DNA from 2 places in the Spirosoma pollinicola genome. Region 2 is predicted to be linked to the other one. Evidence: riboswitches for the same ligand, from Rfam matches in the RefSeq annotation. Region 2 holds a riboswitch; the other holds the start of a gene.

Region 1 (9,373 bases), 2.4 Mb from region 2:
ATCAATGCGGCTATTGCCGATGAAAACCAATTTCAGTCGGTTGATATGCTGGCGGGTCGAATCGCACCTGAGCTGGGCGGGTCACCTGAGTACCTGGACATTCTGGGTTTCAATTACTATTACAACAACCAGTGGATTGACGGTACCAGTATATTCCTGGGCTGGAACGACGACACGCCCGATCCTCGTTGGTTGCCGCTTCGTCACTTGTTAATGAAAGCGTACCGACGCTATGGACGACCTATTGCCCTCACCGAAACCAGCCACCCCGGTATCGACCGTCCATTCTGGATAGACATGATTGGCCGCGAGTGTGCCGCTGTTCTACAGGCTGGAGTGCCTCTTTTTGGCGCATGTATCTATCCAATTGTCGACCGCCCCGATTGGGACCACCTTGATCACTGGCATCACTCCGGCCTTTGGGATGCTGATTTATCGCTCGACCCGCCTGGCCGGGTATTGGTAGAGCCGTATGCCAACGCATTTCGGCAAGCACAGGAAGTAGTCGTGGAAGCAGGCTTGCAGATAAGTTAACCTTTTAACGTACAATTAGTTAAGAGGGGAGTTTTTCCATTCACGTCTTTAACCAGTCCTACACATGAAATCAACCCTCACGATTTTTGTACTATTGGTATGTCCATACCTACTCGTTGGTCAAAAACTCAAGCCGGGTTTCGATAAAGCCGAATACATTGAAATGCTCAAAATATCAGCACAGTTTGGCGACTCTACATACGTCAATTCATTTCCGACCCCGCAACAGTTTAAACTGGCCTATCGCTCACCCACTGTCGGTTTGGAAAACAAGTGGGATTTATGGACGAGTCCACAGTCGGTAGCGGTATTGAGCCTTCGCGGAACTACGGCAAACAGTGTAAGCTGGCTGAGTAATTTTTATGCAGCTATGGTACCCGCTAAAGGGTCTATCCAAATTAGCGACAAGGAGAATTTTACGTATGAACTAGCGGCCGATCCGAAAGCCGCTGTGCATGTTGGCTGGCTGGTCAGCATGGCTTTTCTGGCAAAGGATATAGTACCCAAAATTGACTCCTGCTATCGGGCGGGTATCAAAGACATACTGATTATGGGCCATAGCCAGGGAGGAGCAATTGCTTTTCTGTTGACATCACACCTGAAAAACCTGCAAAAACAAGCCAAAATCCCCGCTGATATCCGTTTCAAAACATACTGTAGTGCAGGCCCTAAACCGGGCAATTTGTATTACGCCTATGAGTACGAAGCCGCTACGCAAAATGGCTGGGGTTACAACGTGGTCAATTCTGCCGATTGGGTGCCGGAAGTGCCGTTTTCTATTCAGACGATCAACGACGTGAATACGACCAATCCGTTCAAAGGCGCACCAGCCATGATCAAGAAACAAAAGCTGCCGCAACGGATTGTACTGAAATACATATACAACCAGCTTAGTAAACCCGCCCTGAAAGCGCAGCAGAATTATCAGAAGTACATGGGCAAGCTGGCGGCAAAAACCGTACAGAAAAACCTGAATGGCTATGTAGCACCTGCTTATTACAACAGCAGCGATTATGTCAGAACAGGCACGACTATTGTGCTATTGGCCGATGATGACTATTTCAAAAAATACCCGAATAGTGAGGAGAAGATTTTCGTTCACCACTTTCACCCTCCCTATTTATACCTGACAGAAAAACTCCCCTGATACGGTTGACCGACAGGCATTTTGAGTACGCACTCACCTTGGCGCTATTGCCGTGATATGTCTTCATCTTGTATCAGACAGCAGGATGCTGTCTGGCCGCTAGGCAAAGAGAGATGAGTTATCAATTAAACTTTATCACTTAAAGCTATTCATTGCCTGACGGCCAGACAGCAGGATGCTGTCTGATACTTCACAAATACAACTGCGCCATTTTTTGCCAGTCGCTGGCCTGGTGCGCCCGGCCTTCCCAAAGATGCATTTCGTGAGGAATCTGTTTGGCCTGCAAGGCCGAGTTAAGGGTGATATTGCTATCCAGAAAGGGATCTTCAGTACCAATTGTTAGTATGATCTGGAGCCGACGAAGCGATTCAAGCACACAACAATCGTCCAGATTTGGCAGGAAATGATTGGGACTATGGAAATAAATTTCCTCATCGTAATAATCATCGAACAAGCCGCGAAACTCCCCGGCCGGTTCCGACAAATTGTATCGACCGCTGAAAGCAACCACCTTCCCAAACCACTGCGGATGCCGGAAGGCAATATTTAGGGCGTGATAAGCTCCCAGGCTGCAACCGTGCGAAATCATAAACGGCTGTGGGTTTTTCAGGCGGGAAAGCGGCAGGACTTCATTTATGATATACTGCTCATACTGGTTATGCCTCCGAATACGATCGGCCGGGTGAGCGGAGAAATTGTATACGCTTTCACAATCGATACTGTCAACACAGTATAGTTGCAACCAGCCATTGTCAATTTTTTCGGCTACTGCATCGACCAGACCCAGCGTTTCATACTCATAAAAACGACCACGCCGGGTTGGAAATACCAACATCCGTGCGCCAGCATGGCCATAAATGAGCAACTCCATATCCCGGTTTAGATTCGGACTAAACCATTTATGATATTCCCGGTGCATAACGTTGCATTAAGTACCCGTGAATTTGCGACGTTTGTGGAGAACGACAACGCCACTCGAATAAACAAATCGTTAAGAAATCCGGGCTTGCTGCTGTAATGCCTCTTTCCACACCCGATAACCAGCCGGACTCAGGTGAAGACCGTCGTTTTCGAAGAACTCCCGGCGGGGTCTACCATCGGCGGCTAGCAAAGGGGTTGTCATATCGACATACAAACTGCCCGGCATCTTCTCCAACTCGGCACGAATTAATTTGTTTGTGGCCTGTATCTCCTTGGCGATATTCCAGCGTGAAAGGCTAATCTTGATGGATAAATATGTTAGCGGAACGCCGGGCAACAGTTTACTCAGTTTTTCGGCGAAGGCGCAAAAAAACAGGTAGACTTCTTCAGGATGTCGGCCATCGCCGAGATCATTGTCGCCCGCGTAAAAAATGAGGGACTGGGGCGCTACAGGAACAATTAAGCGCTCAAAAAACCAGGCACATGCCGCCAGCGTTGAGCCGCCAAAGCCTAAATTGAGGGGATTACTTTGCGGGAAATCCTGCGCCAGTGTTGACCATAAACGAATGGACGAACTACCATAAAAAACAACTCTGTTTGCTACCGGGGTCGTGGCGGCTAGTTTACGTTCTACTTCTTGAATGTCGGCTTCGTACCAAACCATACTTAATTATTTAACCGGCTGGCTGCTAGTTCTTAACGAGTTGGTAGCCGATACCACGTCAGCCGAAGCTGCACTCGCCATCCACTTACGGATAATACCCGTCAATGGTCGAAATTCAATTAAAAAACCATCATGTCCATACAGCGAATCAATCTCTTCGTAGATGGCATTAGGAATGTGTCGGGCCAGGAACTGCTGCTCAGAAGGGGGAAACAGCAAATCCGAGCGAATTCCAACTACTAACGTCCGGGCTTTAACTTGGTTCAGTGCGTTCAGAATACTGCCCCGGTTTCGGCCCACGTTATGCGAATCCATCACCTTCGATAGCACCCAGTAGGTAAATGCATTGAAGCGCTCGGCAAGTTTTTCGCCCTGATATCGCTGATAGCCCGCCGATTTATAGCCATCCAGTTGCTCGTTGTTGTCAAGCGCCTGCGTAAACCCATACGTATCGTAGTTCCGGTACGAAATCATGGCCATCGCTCTGGCAGCTTTCATCCCGGCAAGGCCCGCATCATCGCGCTGTTCGGCCCAGGTTGGGTCGGCTTCAATGGCCATACGCTGTGCTTCGTTGAACGCGATGCACCAGGGCGACGCAATGGCGCTGGTCGCAATGATAACCATATTTTCGATCAAACCGGGTTGGAAAATGGCCCATTCAAGCGCCTGCTCCCCCCCTACCGACCCACCGATACAGGTATTGATTCTGTCGATATTTAACTCCTGCCGAAGTAAATCCAGAGCCGCTACCATATCCCGAATAGTAATCATCGGGAAGTCGTGATGAAACGGTTTGCCTGTTGATGGATTTACCGATAGTGGCCCTGTAGAGCCATAACAAGACCCGATCACGTTGGCGCAGATCACGAATCTGTTTTCCGGATCATAGTATTTACCCGGCCCAACCATACCACCCCACCAGTCGCCGGCATCGGCATTTCCGGTCAGGGCATGACATACCCAAACAACGTTTGATTGGTCGCTGTTAAGTGTACCGCGTGTGGTATAGGCCAGCCTGAAACCGGGCAGGCTTTCCCCCGATTCGAGCGGAAACGAATATTTGTAATCGAAGTAGTTAAGATCCAATCGGAAAAAGTTTACGGTTCACGGTTTACGGTTTGTGGTATGCCATCATCGGCAAAACCCATAAACCGTAAACCGTAAACCAAACCTAAAACTATGCTACTACCGGCTCGGCAATACTGGCAAACGCCTGCTCGAAGTCAGCTTTAATATCGTCGATGTGTTCGGTACCCGCCGAAATACGCAGGACGCCTACCGCAACACCGGCACTGGCCTGTTCCAGTTCACTCAGTTGCTGGTGGGTAGTGGCCGCCGGGTGGATAATTAATGTTTTAGAATCACCCACGTTAGCCAGATGGCTTACCAGTTTCAGGCTGTTCATGAACTTGTCGGCAGCAGCTTCGTCACCTCTTACTTTAAATGAAAATACGCCACCGAAACCCCGTTTGAGGTATTTTTTAGCCAGATCATGATACGAACTGCTTTCCAGACCCGGGTAGTTCACGGATTCTACCTGATCGTGCTGTTCGAGCCACTGGGCCAATGCCAGCGCATTCTGCACCGTGCGATCCAACCGCAGCGAAAGCGTTTCCAGTCCTTGCAACAATAGAAACGAGTTGAACGGACTGATGGCCGGCCCCCAGTCACGCAACCCCTCGACACGGGCGCGGATAATAAACTGAATATTGCCGAACGGACCGCCTACACCAAACACATCGCTGAATACCAGTCCATGATAGCCTTCTGATGGTTCGCTGAACTGCGGGTATTTTCCATTTCCCCAGTTGTAATTGCCGCTGTCGATAATGACTCCGCCAATGCTGGTGCCATGCCCGCCAATCCACTTGGTAGCCGATTCGACCACCACGGCGGCCCCATGTTCGATGGGGCGGAAAAGATACCCACCGGCGCCAAATGTATTATCGACAATAAGCGGCAAATCGTGTTCTTTGGCCAGAGCCGCAAACGCATCGAAGTCAGGAATATTGAAACCCGGATTCCCGATTGTTTCCAGATAAATGGCTTTGGTGTTTTCGTCAATCAGTTTGGCAAACGATTCGGGTTTGTCGCCATCGGCGAATCGGGCTTCGATACCCAGCCGTTTAAACGACACTTTGAACTGGTTGTACGTTCCGCCGTACAAAAACGACGTTGTTATAAAGTTATCGCCCGCGCTCAGAATATTGCTCAGCGCAATGAACTGAGCCGCCTGCCCCGACGCCACCGCCAGAGCCGCCACGCCCCCTTCGAGAGCGGCCATGCGCTTCTCAAATACATCGGAGGTAGGGTTCATAATCCGGGTATAGATATTCCCGAATGCTTTCAGTGCGAACAGGTCGGCGCCGTGGGCCGAGTCGTTAAAAACAAAAGACGTAGTTTGGTAAATAGGCACCGCCCGGGCATTTGTCGTTGGATCGACCTCCTGACCCGCGTGTAGTTGAAGGGTATCGAAATGAAGTTCAGACATGGCTTAAAGAATAGTTTGGGGTTTGTAGACTATAGTTTTGTGTTCGCCGTACTACAGTTTGTTTATAGTTGCCTCCCGACAACGTCAAACCATACACATTAAACTAAAATTGACGCACGACAAACCCTCCCGGTTTTCGTGGTGGTAGGAGAAGACTGCTTAGTAAGCCCCCTGGGGCCATTCAGCCCGGGGCATACATTGCTTGTGGTAGAGCATGTGAGTTAACGATTTATAGTCCCTAAATAATTTTAGGCAGGAGTTAGCACCTTGCCATGTGGTAGGTTGCCAGCGGTTTACAGAGCCTGATCTCTCCCCGCTTCTTTATAAATCAATGCGCGTCGAAAGACATAGAGTTGACGCGTCGCAATTGACTTGATAGCGCAAGTATAACAGCCAAACGGCGCGATTCCAAACACCAGCCCGTTTTTCTATGCGATTGGCTCCTTCATTCAACGTCCTGCTGCCAGTTCGATGCTTCTGGCCGAAACGCGCAGAAACGACCTATAGATAATCTTTTTTAATGTGGCTTGACAATCTCCGCCTAATAACTCAATTCATTGTTTACTTTTGCACGCAAGACTCCTGCCGCATGAATCAGCCGAACCAGACGTATCGTTACAACCGTGAAAATGCCACCCGAGTGGCTGGCGTCACGTCCTTGAAAGATGCCATTGGGCAGTTATTAAAAGCCTATCAACTTCAAACCCGTTTCAACGAAACTTACCTCGAAGCCTTTTGGGGCCGCATGATGGGGCCATCCATTGCTTCCCGCACCAACCGGCTCTACGTACGCGACAAGAAGTTGTACATTGAAATTGCCTCGGCACCGCTCCGCAGCGAGCTTGTCAACGCCAAACAGAAGCTCATTCAGTTGGTCAACAAAGACATGGGAACCGACGTAATTGAAGACGTCGTATTCATCTGAGCAACTCACGTATTTATATAGTAAAAAAGGGCACTGCGTCGACGCAGTGCCCTTTTTCTTTGTATGGATGGCCAAAGTAGATCGGATAGTAACCGGGTGCTAGCCATGAAAGTGATGCGGAACCGCTAGTTTCTTTATCGAAACCAAAGTTTATGGGTGAATTGCTGAGTGGTGGTGAGCCGTTCCAGATTGAGCAGCACATACCCGTCAACAGAACTGTTCACCTCGATGACCCGGTCAACCAGACTTTCTACCTTCTCCTCAAACGTGGAGAGTACTCGCCCGGTCAAATTCACTAGCCGTACCCGCACCACCTCGCTGGGGGTAAAGCCCGGAAGGTAAAGCCTGAATTTACCACTCACGCTTGGATTCGGATAGGCCACGACCTGCATAGCTGCATCCTCCACGGCAACTTCCCGAACAGCCAGAATAACCCGTTGGCTATCGATCTGCAAATAGTCGTGCCCCTGATGATCCGACATATAACTCCGGAAATCACCCCCCTGCATACCCTTCTGCTCAGAGCCGGGATCCACCCCAGGGTTGAATAACCGTACATCCGGCACATAGCCCCCCTTCAGCACAAAGTCGAACAGTAAAAACTCGGTACCCGCCTGAAAATCCAGCTTACTTCCCGATGTGGTTATCCCATGAAAGTCGGCCGTGGCAGCCAGGACAGGCCCATACACCACCGAGTTATCACTCCAGGAACCTACGCTCGTACTTCGAATCGAGAGCCGCTCGTTCGCTACGGCTTCCGGCAGAACGACCGAGACCTGCGAGGGACCCCAGATGAAATTTTTGGCCGTAAAGTTAGGGGTGGCAAACACCTCATAGCGACTCTGTTCAGGATTAAACGAAATCCTCAGCGTGACCTGAGGCTGGGCCTCCAGCCGGGACACGCCCCCCAGCAGGCAACAGATACTCCAGAATAGACTATATAGTATTTTCATCTTTATAACAGGAAAGTAGACTACCGTAAACGAGAAATCAAAATGGGTACACAACTGGTTTTGCAACCCCCACACAGGGTTAGGGACAAGCCTGTCGAAACGATGAGACAACTGGCCGTTACCTGACTCAGCGTAGCAGTGCCGTTGGCAACCAGGTTAACAATACTGGCATCGTCGGTGTAGGTCAGACCATAGGCAGAATACGCTCCTGCTACCAGACCCATTGTCGAAAACGATGGCGTTGCGCTTACGCTGATCAGTTTACCCGTGGCATCCGTGAGCACATAGCTGGTTTTAACACCCGCTCCCGTACTGCCCCCGGCCGAGGTCAGCACAATGGTAGCCCCTACCTGATAATCGCAGGTAGGCACGGGGGCGATACAGGCTTTGAAGACCAGCGCATCCGATAAATCCAGGCACGATGCTGATACAGCACTTAACGTACTGCCCACTGATAAATTCGTGACCACCCCATCATACGTAATGGCAACGGCCATATAGGTAGCCGTACCGGTCAAGCCAGTAAAACTCGCCGTTGGGCTAATCTGCAGAATCGTCCCCACATTATTGGCAAGCACATATCGGGTCGTTACCGTACTGCCCGCGCTTCCTCCCGCACTCAGCAGCGTTACCGTCGAGGTGGTGTAATCGCAACTCGACTGTGACAGCGGGCAGCCGTAGGCATTCACGGCCATGCCGACAGGTGTTCCCGGACATAAATCGCTGCCATCGGAGACACCATCTGCGTCAGCATCGGCCAGCCGGGTGGCGGTGAGTATTCCGGTGTCTTTTTGCCCTCGTGGAGCCGCCTGAACACTACCAGACAGGAGCCACAAACAACATCCCAGACAAAATACCCAGCCACAAACAGGTTTCGTATACATCGTCATTGGCCTATTTGCTTAAAGTAGGAGCGGTCAGATTACAGGTGGTACAGACGGTACCCGTATTGGCATAATTCTGCAGGTATAAATTCGTCCCCCCCAGAATATCATTGGCTGAGTACATCGTATTGGCAAAGTCTCCCCCCTGCATACCCGCAGCACTCGAGTTGGGATCACTGCCATTGACAAACAGCCGTAGACCCGGCGTACATACTCCGCCCGGCAGTACGAACGTGAACAACAACGTTTCTTGACCCGACACCAGGTCGACCTTCAGACCATTGGAGCCGACCGCATGAAAGTCCAGGTTCTGTACCCCGTAAATTTGCGAATTATCGACCCAGCCCCCGGCCGCTACACTATTGATAGTGAAGGCCGAGTTGGCCACGGAGGTGGGCGTCACTACCGATACCTGAGCACTGCCCCAGTTATACTGGCTCTGGGTAAAGTTGGGCCTGCCATACGCTTCGTACCGGCTCAGGGCAATATTGTACCGCAGTGTATACTCGACCGTTTGGGCCAAACCGGTTAGGGCCAAACTCAGCAAACTGAAAATAAGCAGAATTTTTTTCATGAGGATAATTGACAACATACGGATAAATGTGATGGGGCACAGGCGTTGCCTGCGCCCCGATTTGACTTACGGAATTTGTTCCAGCATAAAGTCGAAGTTGTACAACTGACCGCTGTTGAGGGTACTGTAGTTGGTGATCACATTGGTAAAGATCAGAGAGGTGTCATTGGCTGTACCCTGATATTTTACTTTACCATCCATGTTTACATCCCCGAAAAAGTACCCCAGTGCGTTATCGTAGTTATATAATGGATTCGTGTTGGTACTCTGGGCCGCAATC
Region 2 (9,373 bases):
GATCAATTACAGGTTTTGACAACCGCTATAACGCCGGATGAAATTGAGTTTGTGCGATTCGATTCGCTACAGACAAATCCGTATAAAGGCAAGGGGGGCGTTTCGGTAGGTCATGTAGTACCGCTAAACGGTAAGGCTACGTTACGGAACGTAAATTTTCCCCCGAATTGGGATATAACGGACCGGCTCTATTATGTGTACGCCCGCCTGAAATTTAAATCAGCAAATTCCACTTGCACGCCATTCGCGCTAATAAGGGTTTTTATTCGAGCCAACCCAACGGCTTCTTTAGTGGTAAAAGAGGCCACTTGTTACAATGCCGAATCGCAAAACGATGGGCAAGTGTCAATTACCGGATTCGACCCAACAGACAGGTATGAGATGGCAATCAATGGAACATTTGTTGAGCATAGCAACCCTATACCGACCAATGGTGTACTTGTTGGCACGGGTAGCCGAACCGGCAGGCCAACCGTTTATACAGTTCGTGTTACGAATTCACTGGGTTGTACGACCGACCGGTATATAACCATGATAAACGCGCGCTGCGATTGTCTGCCCATGCGCTGTGTGCCCATCGTTATTTCTAAAACAAGACGTGGCAGGTAAGCCAGTCGAAGGGTGTCGTGCGGCAGAAAAGCCGCACGACAAACTATTACAATACTCGTTTTTGTTTGCTGAGGTGGGCGTAAACCAGCTGGATGATTCCATCTTTCAGGCCTAAGTCTGGCACAATGATCTTGCTGGCTCCTGCCCATTTCATGACAGAGGTATAAATATCAGCGGCTGGTACGATCACATCGGCCCGGTCGGCGTTCAGGCGAAGTTTATTGATACGATCTTCCTGGCTGAAACCCGCAATGAAATCCCGAATGCGCTCAATTTCGGATAGGGTGGTTTCTGTTTCTGAAATTTTAGACGCCAGATTAAACAGTTTGCTAATGTTGCCACCGGTACCAACGGCTGTAACTTCCTGCGAGGAGTCAATATTCTCTTCAACCCAATCTTCTATTTTGCGCCACGCTCCTTTATGCTCCTTACCCTCCAGTAACCGAACAGAGCCAATTTTGAAGGATTTGGAGTTGATCTTTTCGCGGTTCACATACACGTTCAACTCCGTGCTGCCCCCGCCAACATCAATGTGTAGATATTGCCGATCGTCTAACGCATGAACGACCACATCATTGATTAGCTCGGCTTCTCTACGACCGTCGATGATGTTAATTTTTATACCGGTCAAGTCGCCAATCCGTTTGGCAACTTCCTGTCCGTTAGATGCCTCCCGCATAGCCGAGGTGGCACAGGCCATGTAATCTTCGACCTCGTGAAGTTCCATCAGCAGCTTATAGGCCTGCAAAAGTTTAGTTGTCCGTACTTCGCTTTCGGGTGTTAATGCCCCGAAATTGAACACATCGTGACCCAGTCGAAGCGGGAAACGGACATATTCAACGCGCTTAAAGCTAACGAGGTTGTCGTTGTGCAATACCGTCGAAATTTGTAGACGGGCTGCGTTCGAACCGATATCAATGGCTGCCAGTTTCAATATCTATAGAGCTTTATGAAAGGGCCAAAGGTAAATTTTTTACGTGTACCAGAGAAGTTCTGTCATTTATTTTCGACCGTTTGGTATAGTAACCAACTCAATAGAACAACCTTCTTCGTGGCTCGTATATTTGTGTTATGTAGCAATCTTAAAAATATACCTATGTAGTGTATTCGCCTACTAATAGTATCTGCTTTGGGGAAATACTGGCGCTTCAGACCGTTACCGTGCTATTTCTCGTGTTTGTAAGCGCCGTGTATCAATTAGCGTTACAATTTATTGGAGTTATAGTAACATATAAAGCAGGGTTTTTCTGGCGTTAATAGCCATAAAACAGGAGCAAAACATAAGGTCGGACGTATAAAACAGGGAATCTCAACACCTCGTAACTTGAATAGATTTATTATGCTGTACAGTAAAGTATGGATTAAAGGGAGTGTACTATCATTAGTGAGCTTTATCGTTAGCTGGTTAATTCTTGAAGGTGTATCTGGTATGTTGCTGCGCTTGAAGGAAAATGCCTCGAAGTCAAGTGCTCAATTTACTGCTAAAGAGAATAAGTCCAGCGAAACAAAAAACACACTCGTATTAATAAAAAATGATGCTTTAGGGATATTAAGGCTAGCACCTGGCCCCTATAATGTGAGCTACGTAGTAAAGCAGACCGATTCACTCGATAACGCTCATACCCTTCCCGAAAAAACCGTTTCCATCACATACCATATAGATAGTCTGTCCCGGCGAATTACTCCGTTCGATAGCAGTCGGGCTGTTGGCAAATATGCCCTGTTTCTGGGCTGTTCATTTACCTATGGTGAATCGGTGGCGGATTCGAGTACGCTGCCTTATTTTTTTGGTAAAGACACCGGCTATCGGCCCTATAATTATGGCGTATCAGGCTATTCTCCGTCCCACATGCTGGCACTCCAACAGTCAGTTAACATGCGAAATGAGGTAGCTGAAAAAAATGGGATTGCGATCTATACGTATATCGAAGATCATTTGGCCCGAGTTGCTCCCAGCACCAAATGGATTTATAATTCGAAAGGGTATTGGCCAAATGTCAACCCGAACACGGTAACTGTAGAGGGTACCTATGCTGAAAAACATCCTATTCTTTTGGAGTTAATTCAGGGCATGTATAAAAGTAATATTGTCAATCTATTCAATGTCAACTTTCCCCGCAGATACAGTACTGAACAGTATGAGCGGTTTGTTGCTATTGTTAAGAAATCAGAAGAGCTATACCGAAAGCAGTTTGGGAACGATAATTTCTACGTCGTTATTTTTCCTGCCTATCCAATGCCTGCTGAGTTACGCCAGTTGTTTGAGCAGGCTCATTTAAACGTGATTGACTACTCTGCTCTGTTTTCCTGGAAAGCAACGTATGATGGAATGCATCCGGATGGCGATGCATATCGGCGGGTGGCTGAGAAATTAGCGCACGATTTGCCCCTTGCGTTCCCTCAGTCGGGATCTACCATGTGATGTGTTAAACTGGAATGCTGATTTTATGATTACCAGGATTTGCCCTGACCTCTTGACGAAAGCAAGAGACAAAACCAGGTCGCTCTTTAAATTAAATCATTGGTAATCGTAGAAACCATAAAAATCAGTGTCCTGCTTGTTAAAATTCCCTGTTTAATTAAAAAGTAATCAATAGATATTCTGGTTATTCGTTTGACAAATAAAACATTTATTTTGCGCTTCACTAAACGGATAGTAGTAACATAATTTATGGTAATATTGGGCATTTCTGCTTTTTATCACGATTCTGCAGCCGCAATTATTGATGATGGACGTATTGTTGCCGCTGCTCAGGAAGAGCGGTTTACGCGTAAAAAGCACGATCCGGGTTTCCCTGCCGAAGCCATTAAATACTGTCTTGAGTACAGCGGAGCAAACCTGAATACACTGGATGCCATTGTCTTTTATGACAAACCATTGCTCAAATTTGAGCGGTTGCTGGAAACATACTACGCCTTTGCTCCCCGAGGACTGAGGTCGTTTCTGATGTCGATCCCGGTTTGGCTCAAGGAAAAGTTGTTCTTAAAGCGACTTATTCGGGAAGAGTTGGCGAAGCTGGGCTACAAGGCTTCCAGTAAGGTAAAACTGCTTTTTCCCGAACACCATCTTTCGCACGGAGCCAGTGCATTCTACCCGTCTCCCTACGAGCGGGCCGCCATCCTGACTATAGATGGTGTGGGCGAATGGGCCACAGCGTCTATCGGGCTGGGCGAAGGAAAAGACATCTCCATTTTAAAAGAAATGCGGTTCCCGCACTCGCTCGGGCTGTTGTATTCGGCATTCACCTATTTTCTGGGCTTCCGGGTCAACTCCGGCGAATATAAATTGATGGGGCTGGCACCCTATGGCGACCCGAATTCACCCGATGTGGCCCGCTACATGACCATCATAAAAGATAAACTGGCCGACCTGCGGCCCGATGGGTCAATCTGGCTGAATCAGGATTATTTCGATTACGCAACGGGCCTGAAAATGGTGAACGAAAGCAAGTGGGCGGACTTATTTGGTTTCCCCAAACGCCAGCCCGAAGATGAGTTATTACCGCAACATTGCAACCTGGGACTAGCCATTCAGTATTTGACCGAAGAGGTTGTTCTGAATATGGCTAAGGAAGCCAAACGCCTGACCAATGCCGATGCGCTGGTGCTGGCGGGTGGGGTAGCGCTCAACTGCGTATCGAACGGAAAACTTCAGGCATCCGGCCTCTTCAAAAATATATTTATTCAACCGGCGGCAGGCGATGCTGGTGGCGCTCTGGGAGCAGCGCTCGCGGCCTATCATATCTACTTTGGCAAAGAGCGTATCGTAACAACCGAACGTGATGCCATGCGGGGTTCTTACCTAGGCCCAACATTCTCTGATCTGGATGTTGAGCTGATGGCAAAAAAATACAAAGCCGTTGCCACACACTACACCGATTTTACCAACTTAAGCCACGATGCGGCCCGGCTTTTAGCCGATGGCAACGTGCTTGGCTGGGTGCAGGGCCAGATGGAGTTTGGTCCACGAGCATTGGGAGGCCGTAGTATCCTGGGCGACCCCCGAAATGCCGAAATGCAGAAAAAGTTGAATCTGAAAATTAAATACCGCGAGTCATTTAGGCCGTTTGCCCCTTCTGTCTTAGCCGAAGATTGTGCCGAATACTTCGACTATAATGGTGTCTCGCCCTATATGTTACTCGTGCATCCGGTAGCCCAAAAACGCCGAACGCCGGTACCGGCCAATTATGCCAGCTTCCCCTTGCGCGAGAAGCTTTATTACCAGCGATCGGATCTGCCCTCAATTACGCATATAGACTACTCGGCACGTATCCAGACGGTTCATAAAGATACCAATCCACGGTATTATGAATTGATCGACTCGTTCAAAAAATTAACCGGCTATGGTGTTATTGTCAACACCAGTTTCAACGTGCGTGGTGAACCCATCGTTTGTACGCCCGATGATGCTTACCGGTGCTTCATGCGAACCGAAATGGATTATCTGGCCGTTGGAAATTACCTGTTCGATAAGCGGAAACAGCCCGAATGGCAGGAGAAAGATAACTGGAAAGAAGAATTCGTACTGGATTGATGAACAACCTGATTTAATAAAATCAAACACCTACTCCGGGGCTGTCCATGCACTCCTGAGGAATTTGCTGATCCTTTTTGCTGCGTGTAACACAACAATAACGGGCTGATGATCCTGATGAGGTAATTGTTACTAAACGGGTAGGTGAGACTCTTTTTTGCTTTGTACAGTTAACTTCGGTTATTATTCTGCCGCATCAATTAAAAATAAGTAAACTCAAACTAACGTATGGAATTTTTACAGGACATTTTCAAATTCATGAAACAGCGCAAAAAATGGTGGCTGGCCCCAATGATAATTTTATTGTTACTCGTTGGTGTTCTTATTGTCGTTGGCGGTGGATCGGCGGTAGCACCATTTATTTATACATTGTTTTAACCGATGGACGTTGCCGAAAAAGTAAAAGCCCAACTGGTCATTGTAACGGGGCTGATCGTATTGTATTTTGTGACTAAATCGCCCTGGTTTCTGTATGCCGCAGCGGCTGTCGGTGTGTTAAGTCTGGTGGTTCCGGTAGTGGGTGACCTGATTGTGAAGGGCTGGTTTAAGCTGGCCGAGATATTGGGCGCTATTAACGGAAAAATCATTTTGTCGGTCCTGTTTTTCGTGTTTTTGTTCCCCATCGCCTTACTATACCGCATGACAGGCAAGAACCCGCTGGGCATCAAACGAACCAACGAAAAGTCGTTCTACAATGAACGAAACCACTTATATACAAAAGAGGATTTAGAACAGATGTGGTAGCAGTACCAGGAAACATACTTATTTCGGGTGTTCCGCTTGCCGGGGCACCCGATTTTTGTTTAATTTTGTCCTAGCTTATCCAGAAAGACGGAGGGAACGGACCCGATGATGTCTTGGCAACCAACCAACTCCAGGAACTGGTGCCAACTTCCTCCCGCCATAAGGCGGGATAGATAAGTTAGCCCTGTGCTATCTGTCTTTCTGCAACTAAGCGTTTTCGTCTTTTTGGACTTTTTTTAGTGCGACGGTTGTTGGGTCTCTAACAATTTCGCCTTTCCATACAACATTTGAAAACGATATTCGAACTTCTTCGCGAACGTATCCTTGTCCTTGATGGCGCAATGGGTACGATGATTCAACGGTATAATCTGACCGATGCCGACTACCGGGGTGAACGATTCCGCGATTGGCCGCATGATCTGAAAGGCAATAACGATTTACTATCGTTGACCAAACCGGAAATCATTCAGGCCATTCATAAACAGTATCTCGAAGCGGGTGCCGATATTATCGAAACCAACACCTTCAGTTGTACGACCATCGCCATGGCCGACTACCACATGGAGGAACTGGCCTATGAACTGAACTACGAATCAGCCCGGATTGCTAAAGAAATAGCACTTGACATCACGCACCAGAATCCCGATAAACCGCGTTTTGTGGCCGGCGCAATGGGGCCAACCAACCGCACGGCTTCACTGTCGCCCGATGTAAACAACCCGGCCTATCGCGCGGTTACGTTCGATGATCTGGTGAATGCGTATTATGAGCAGGTAAGCGGCCTGGTAGATGGTGGAGCAGATTTGCTGCTGGTCGAAACAATTTTCGATACGCTGAATGCCAAAGCGGCCATGTTCGCCATTGATAAGTACTTCAATTTAAATCCACAGAAAACGGTTCTGCCCATCATGATCTCCGGCACCATTACGGATGCCAGCGGTCGGACATTGTCGGGGCAAACGACAGAGGCTTTCCTGTATTCGGTGTCGCACTTGCCGTTGCTGAGCGTGGGCCTGAACTGTGCGTTGGGCGCTGAATTGATGCGGCCGTATATCCAGACGCTTGCTAAAGAAGCCCCGTTCTTTACGTCGGCCTATCCAAATGCAGGCTTGCCGAATGAATTTGGCGAATACGACGAAACGCCGGATATGATGGCGGTGCAGGTTGAAGATTTCATTAAAAGCAGTTTTGTCAATATCGTTGGCGGTTGCTGCGGCTCCACGCCCGACCACATTCGGGCCATTGCTGATATAGCGGCCAAATACCCACCCCGCCAGTTACCGGAACCAGAGCCGTATCAGAAATTGAGCGGACTGGAGCCTCTTAAAATCACCGAACTGACCAACTTCCTGAACGTTGGCGAGCGGACCAACGTAACGGGTTCCAAGAAATTTGCCCGGCTTATCAAAGAAGGAAACTACGACGAAGCCCTAAGCATTGCCCGCGGTCAGGTTGAAGGCGGAGCGCAGGTGATTGACATCAACATGGACGAAGGTATGCTGGATTCGGTAGAGGCCATGACGACCTTCCTGAACCTGATTGCTGCCGAACCCGATATTGCCCGCGTCCCCATCATGGTCGATTCCTCGAAGTGGGAAGTTATCGAAGCGGGCTTGAAATGCGTACAGGGAAAAGCCATTGTCAACTCCATTTCGCTCAAAGAAGGCGAAGAAGCCTTCATTGAGCGGGCACAGTTGGTGAAGCGCTATGGTGCCGCAACGGTGGTGATGGCGTTTGACGAAAGCGGTCAGGCCGATTCCTACCAGCGACGTATCGAAATCTGCGAGCGGGCTTACCGGATTCTGGTCGACAAAGTCCATTTCAATCCGCAGGACATCATTTTCGACCCGAACATCCTGACCGTTGCCACGGGTATTGACGAGCATAATAACTACGCCGTTGACTTTATCAACGCCACGCGCTGGATAAAGCAAAACCTGCCGCTGGCCAAAGTAAGCGGGGGCGTATCCAATATTTCGTTCAGTTTCCGGGGCAACGATGTTGTTCGGGAAGCCATGCACTCGGCCTTTTTGTACCACGCCATTCGGGCAGGTATGGACATGGGTATCGTAAATGCTGGCCAACTGGAAGTATATGACAGCATCCCGAAAGAACTGCTGGAACGTTGCGAAGATGTATTGCTCAACCGCCGGGATGACGCCACGGAACGTCTGGTCGATTTTGCCGAAACGGTAAAAGCCAAAGGGAAAGTCATTGTTCAGGATGAAAGCTGGCGGCTCGAACCCGTTCGCGAACGGCTCAAGCACGCCCTGATTAAAGGGATTACCGATTATATTGATCAGGACGTCGAAGAAGTTCGCCATCAGGTAGAGCGGCCCTTGCACGTGATCGAAGGTCCGCTCATGGATGGCATGAACGTGGTTGGCGATCTGTTTGGCGCGGGTAAGATGTTCCTGCCGCAGGTGGTAAAATCGGCACGGGTCATGAAAAAAGCAGTGGCTTATCTGACGCCGTTTATCGAAGCGGAGAAATCCGGCACAGGCTCATCGTCGGCCGGGAAAATTTTGCTGGCTACGGTGAAGGGCGATGTCCATGACATCGGCAAAAATATTGTTGGCGTAGTGCTGGGGTGCAATAATTACGAAATCATTGACCTCGGCGTGATGGTGCCCACTCAGAAAATTCTGGATGCCGCCCGCGAGCACAACGTAGATATCATTGGTCTGAGTGGTTTGATTACCCCCTCGCTGGACGAGATGGTTGGCGTAGCGAAAGAGATGGAGCGTCAGGGATTCAAACTTCCGTTGCTTATTGGTGGTGCCACTACCTCGCGTATTCACACCGCTGTGAAAATCGATCCTCATTACTCGGGGCCGGTTATTCACGTGCTGGATGCAAGCCGGAGCGTACCTGTTGCCGGGAAACTGGTGAGCGATACCGATGGAACAAAAGAAAAAATTTTCACGGAAATCAAGGCCGAATATGTCAAACTCCGTGAAGACCATGCCAAACGGCAAAAGGAAAAAGCGAGCCTGACCATTTCGAAAGCGCGCGAAAACCGCACTAAAATAGATTGGTCTGCCTTCGAGCCAACGAAGCCTGCTTTCTTGGGAAACCGTTATTTTGAGGATTATGATATTGCCGAATTAGCCAAATACATCGACTGGACGCCTTTTTTCCAGACCTGGCAGTTGCACGGGAAATACCCCGCTATTTTCGAGGATGCCATTGTAGGCACAGAAGCCAAACAACTATTTGAAGACGCGAACCAGCTTTTAAAGGAAATCATTGACAAGAAACTGCTGAAAGCGAAAGCTGTGGTTGGCTTCTTTCCGGCAAATTCGGCCGACGACGATGTGCTTCTACACGATTTTGAAGAGCACGTACGCGAAACCTCCTGCGAACGGCACGGTTCTCACCAGCACATCGAATACAAAATCAGCAAAGCTCAGTCACAAACGGCCGTAACGCCAGCGGGTGAACTGATTTACGACACCAAAACAGTGCTGCATTTCCTGCGTCAGC

Evidence for each region. A riboswitch is a leader RNA that binds a small molecule or an ion and turns the genes downstream of it on or off. The one in region 2 is predicted to bind S-adenosylmethionine.
Region 1: it holds a riboswitch for S-adenosylmethionine, as region 2 does, so the genes downstream of both, CWM47_RS32965 (O-acetylhomoserine aminocarboxypropyltransferase/cysteine synthase family protein) here and metH (methionine synthase) in region 2, are expected to answer to the same signal.

The regions. Positions count from the first base shown of each region.
Region 1 is NZ_CP025096.1:7,787,939-7,797,311, forward strand. It holds gene CWM47_RS32940 (amine oxidase) at 1-534, shown strand, start outside; gene CWM47_RS32945 (lipase family protein) at 599-1,681, shown strand; gene CWM47_RS32950 (esterase family protein) at 1,872-2,600, opposite strand; gene CWM47_RS32955 (GDSL-type esterase/lipase family protein) at 2,673-3,266, opposite strand; gene CWM47_RS32960 (homoserine O-acetyltransferase family protein) at 3,273-4,352, opposite strand; gene CWM47_RS32965 (O-acetylhomoserine aminocarboxypropyltransferase/cysteine synthase family protein) at 4,444-5,757, opposite strand; SAM riboswitch class I at 5,984-6,087, opposite strand; gene CWM47_RS32970 (DUF721 domain-containing protein) at 6,347-6,682, shown strand; gene CWM47_RS32975 (T9SS type A sorting domain-containing protein) at 6,817-7,635, opposite strand; gene CWM47_RS32980 (hypothetical protein) at 7,656-8,519, opposite strand; gene CWM47_RS32985 (hypothetical protein) at 8,530-9,093, opposite strand; gene CWM47_RS32990 (hypothetical protein) at 9,160-9,373, opposite strand, start outside.
Region 2 is NZ_CP025096.1:1,344,001-1,353,373, forward strand. It holds gene CWM47_RS05855 (hypothetical protein) at 1-609, shown strand, start outside; gene CWM47_RS05860 (Ppx/GppA phosphatase family protein) at 656-1,543, opposite strand; gene CWM47_RS05865 (hypothetical protein) at 1,934-3,031, shown strand; gene CWM47_RS05870 (carbamoyltransferase family protein) at 3,281-5,143, shown strand; gene CWM47_RS38745 (DUF5989 family protein) at 5,372-5,521, shown strand; gene CWM47_RS05875 (SxtJ family membrane protein) at 5,525-5,887, shown strand; SAM riboswitch class I at 5,960-6,067, shown strand; gene metH (methionine synthase) at 6,175-9,373, shown strand, end outside.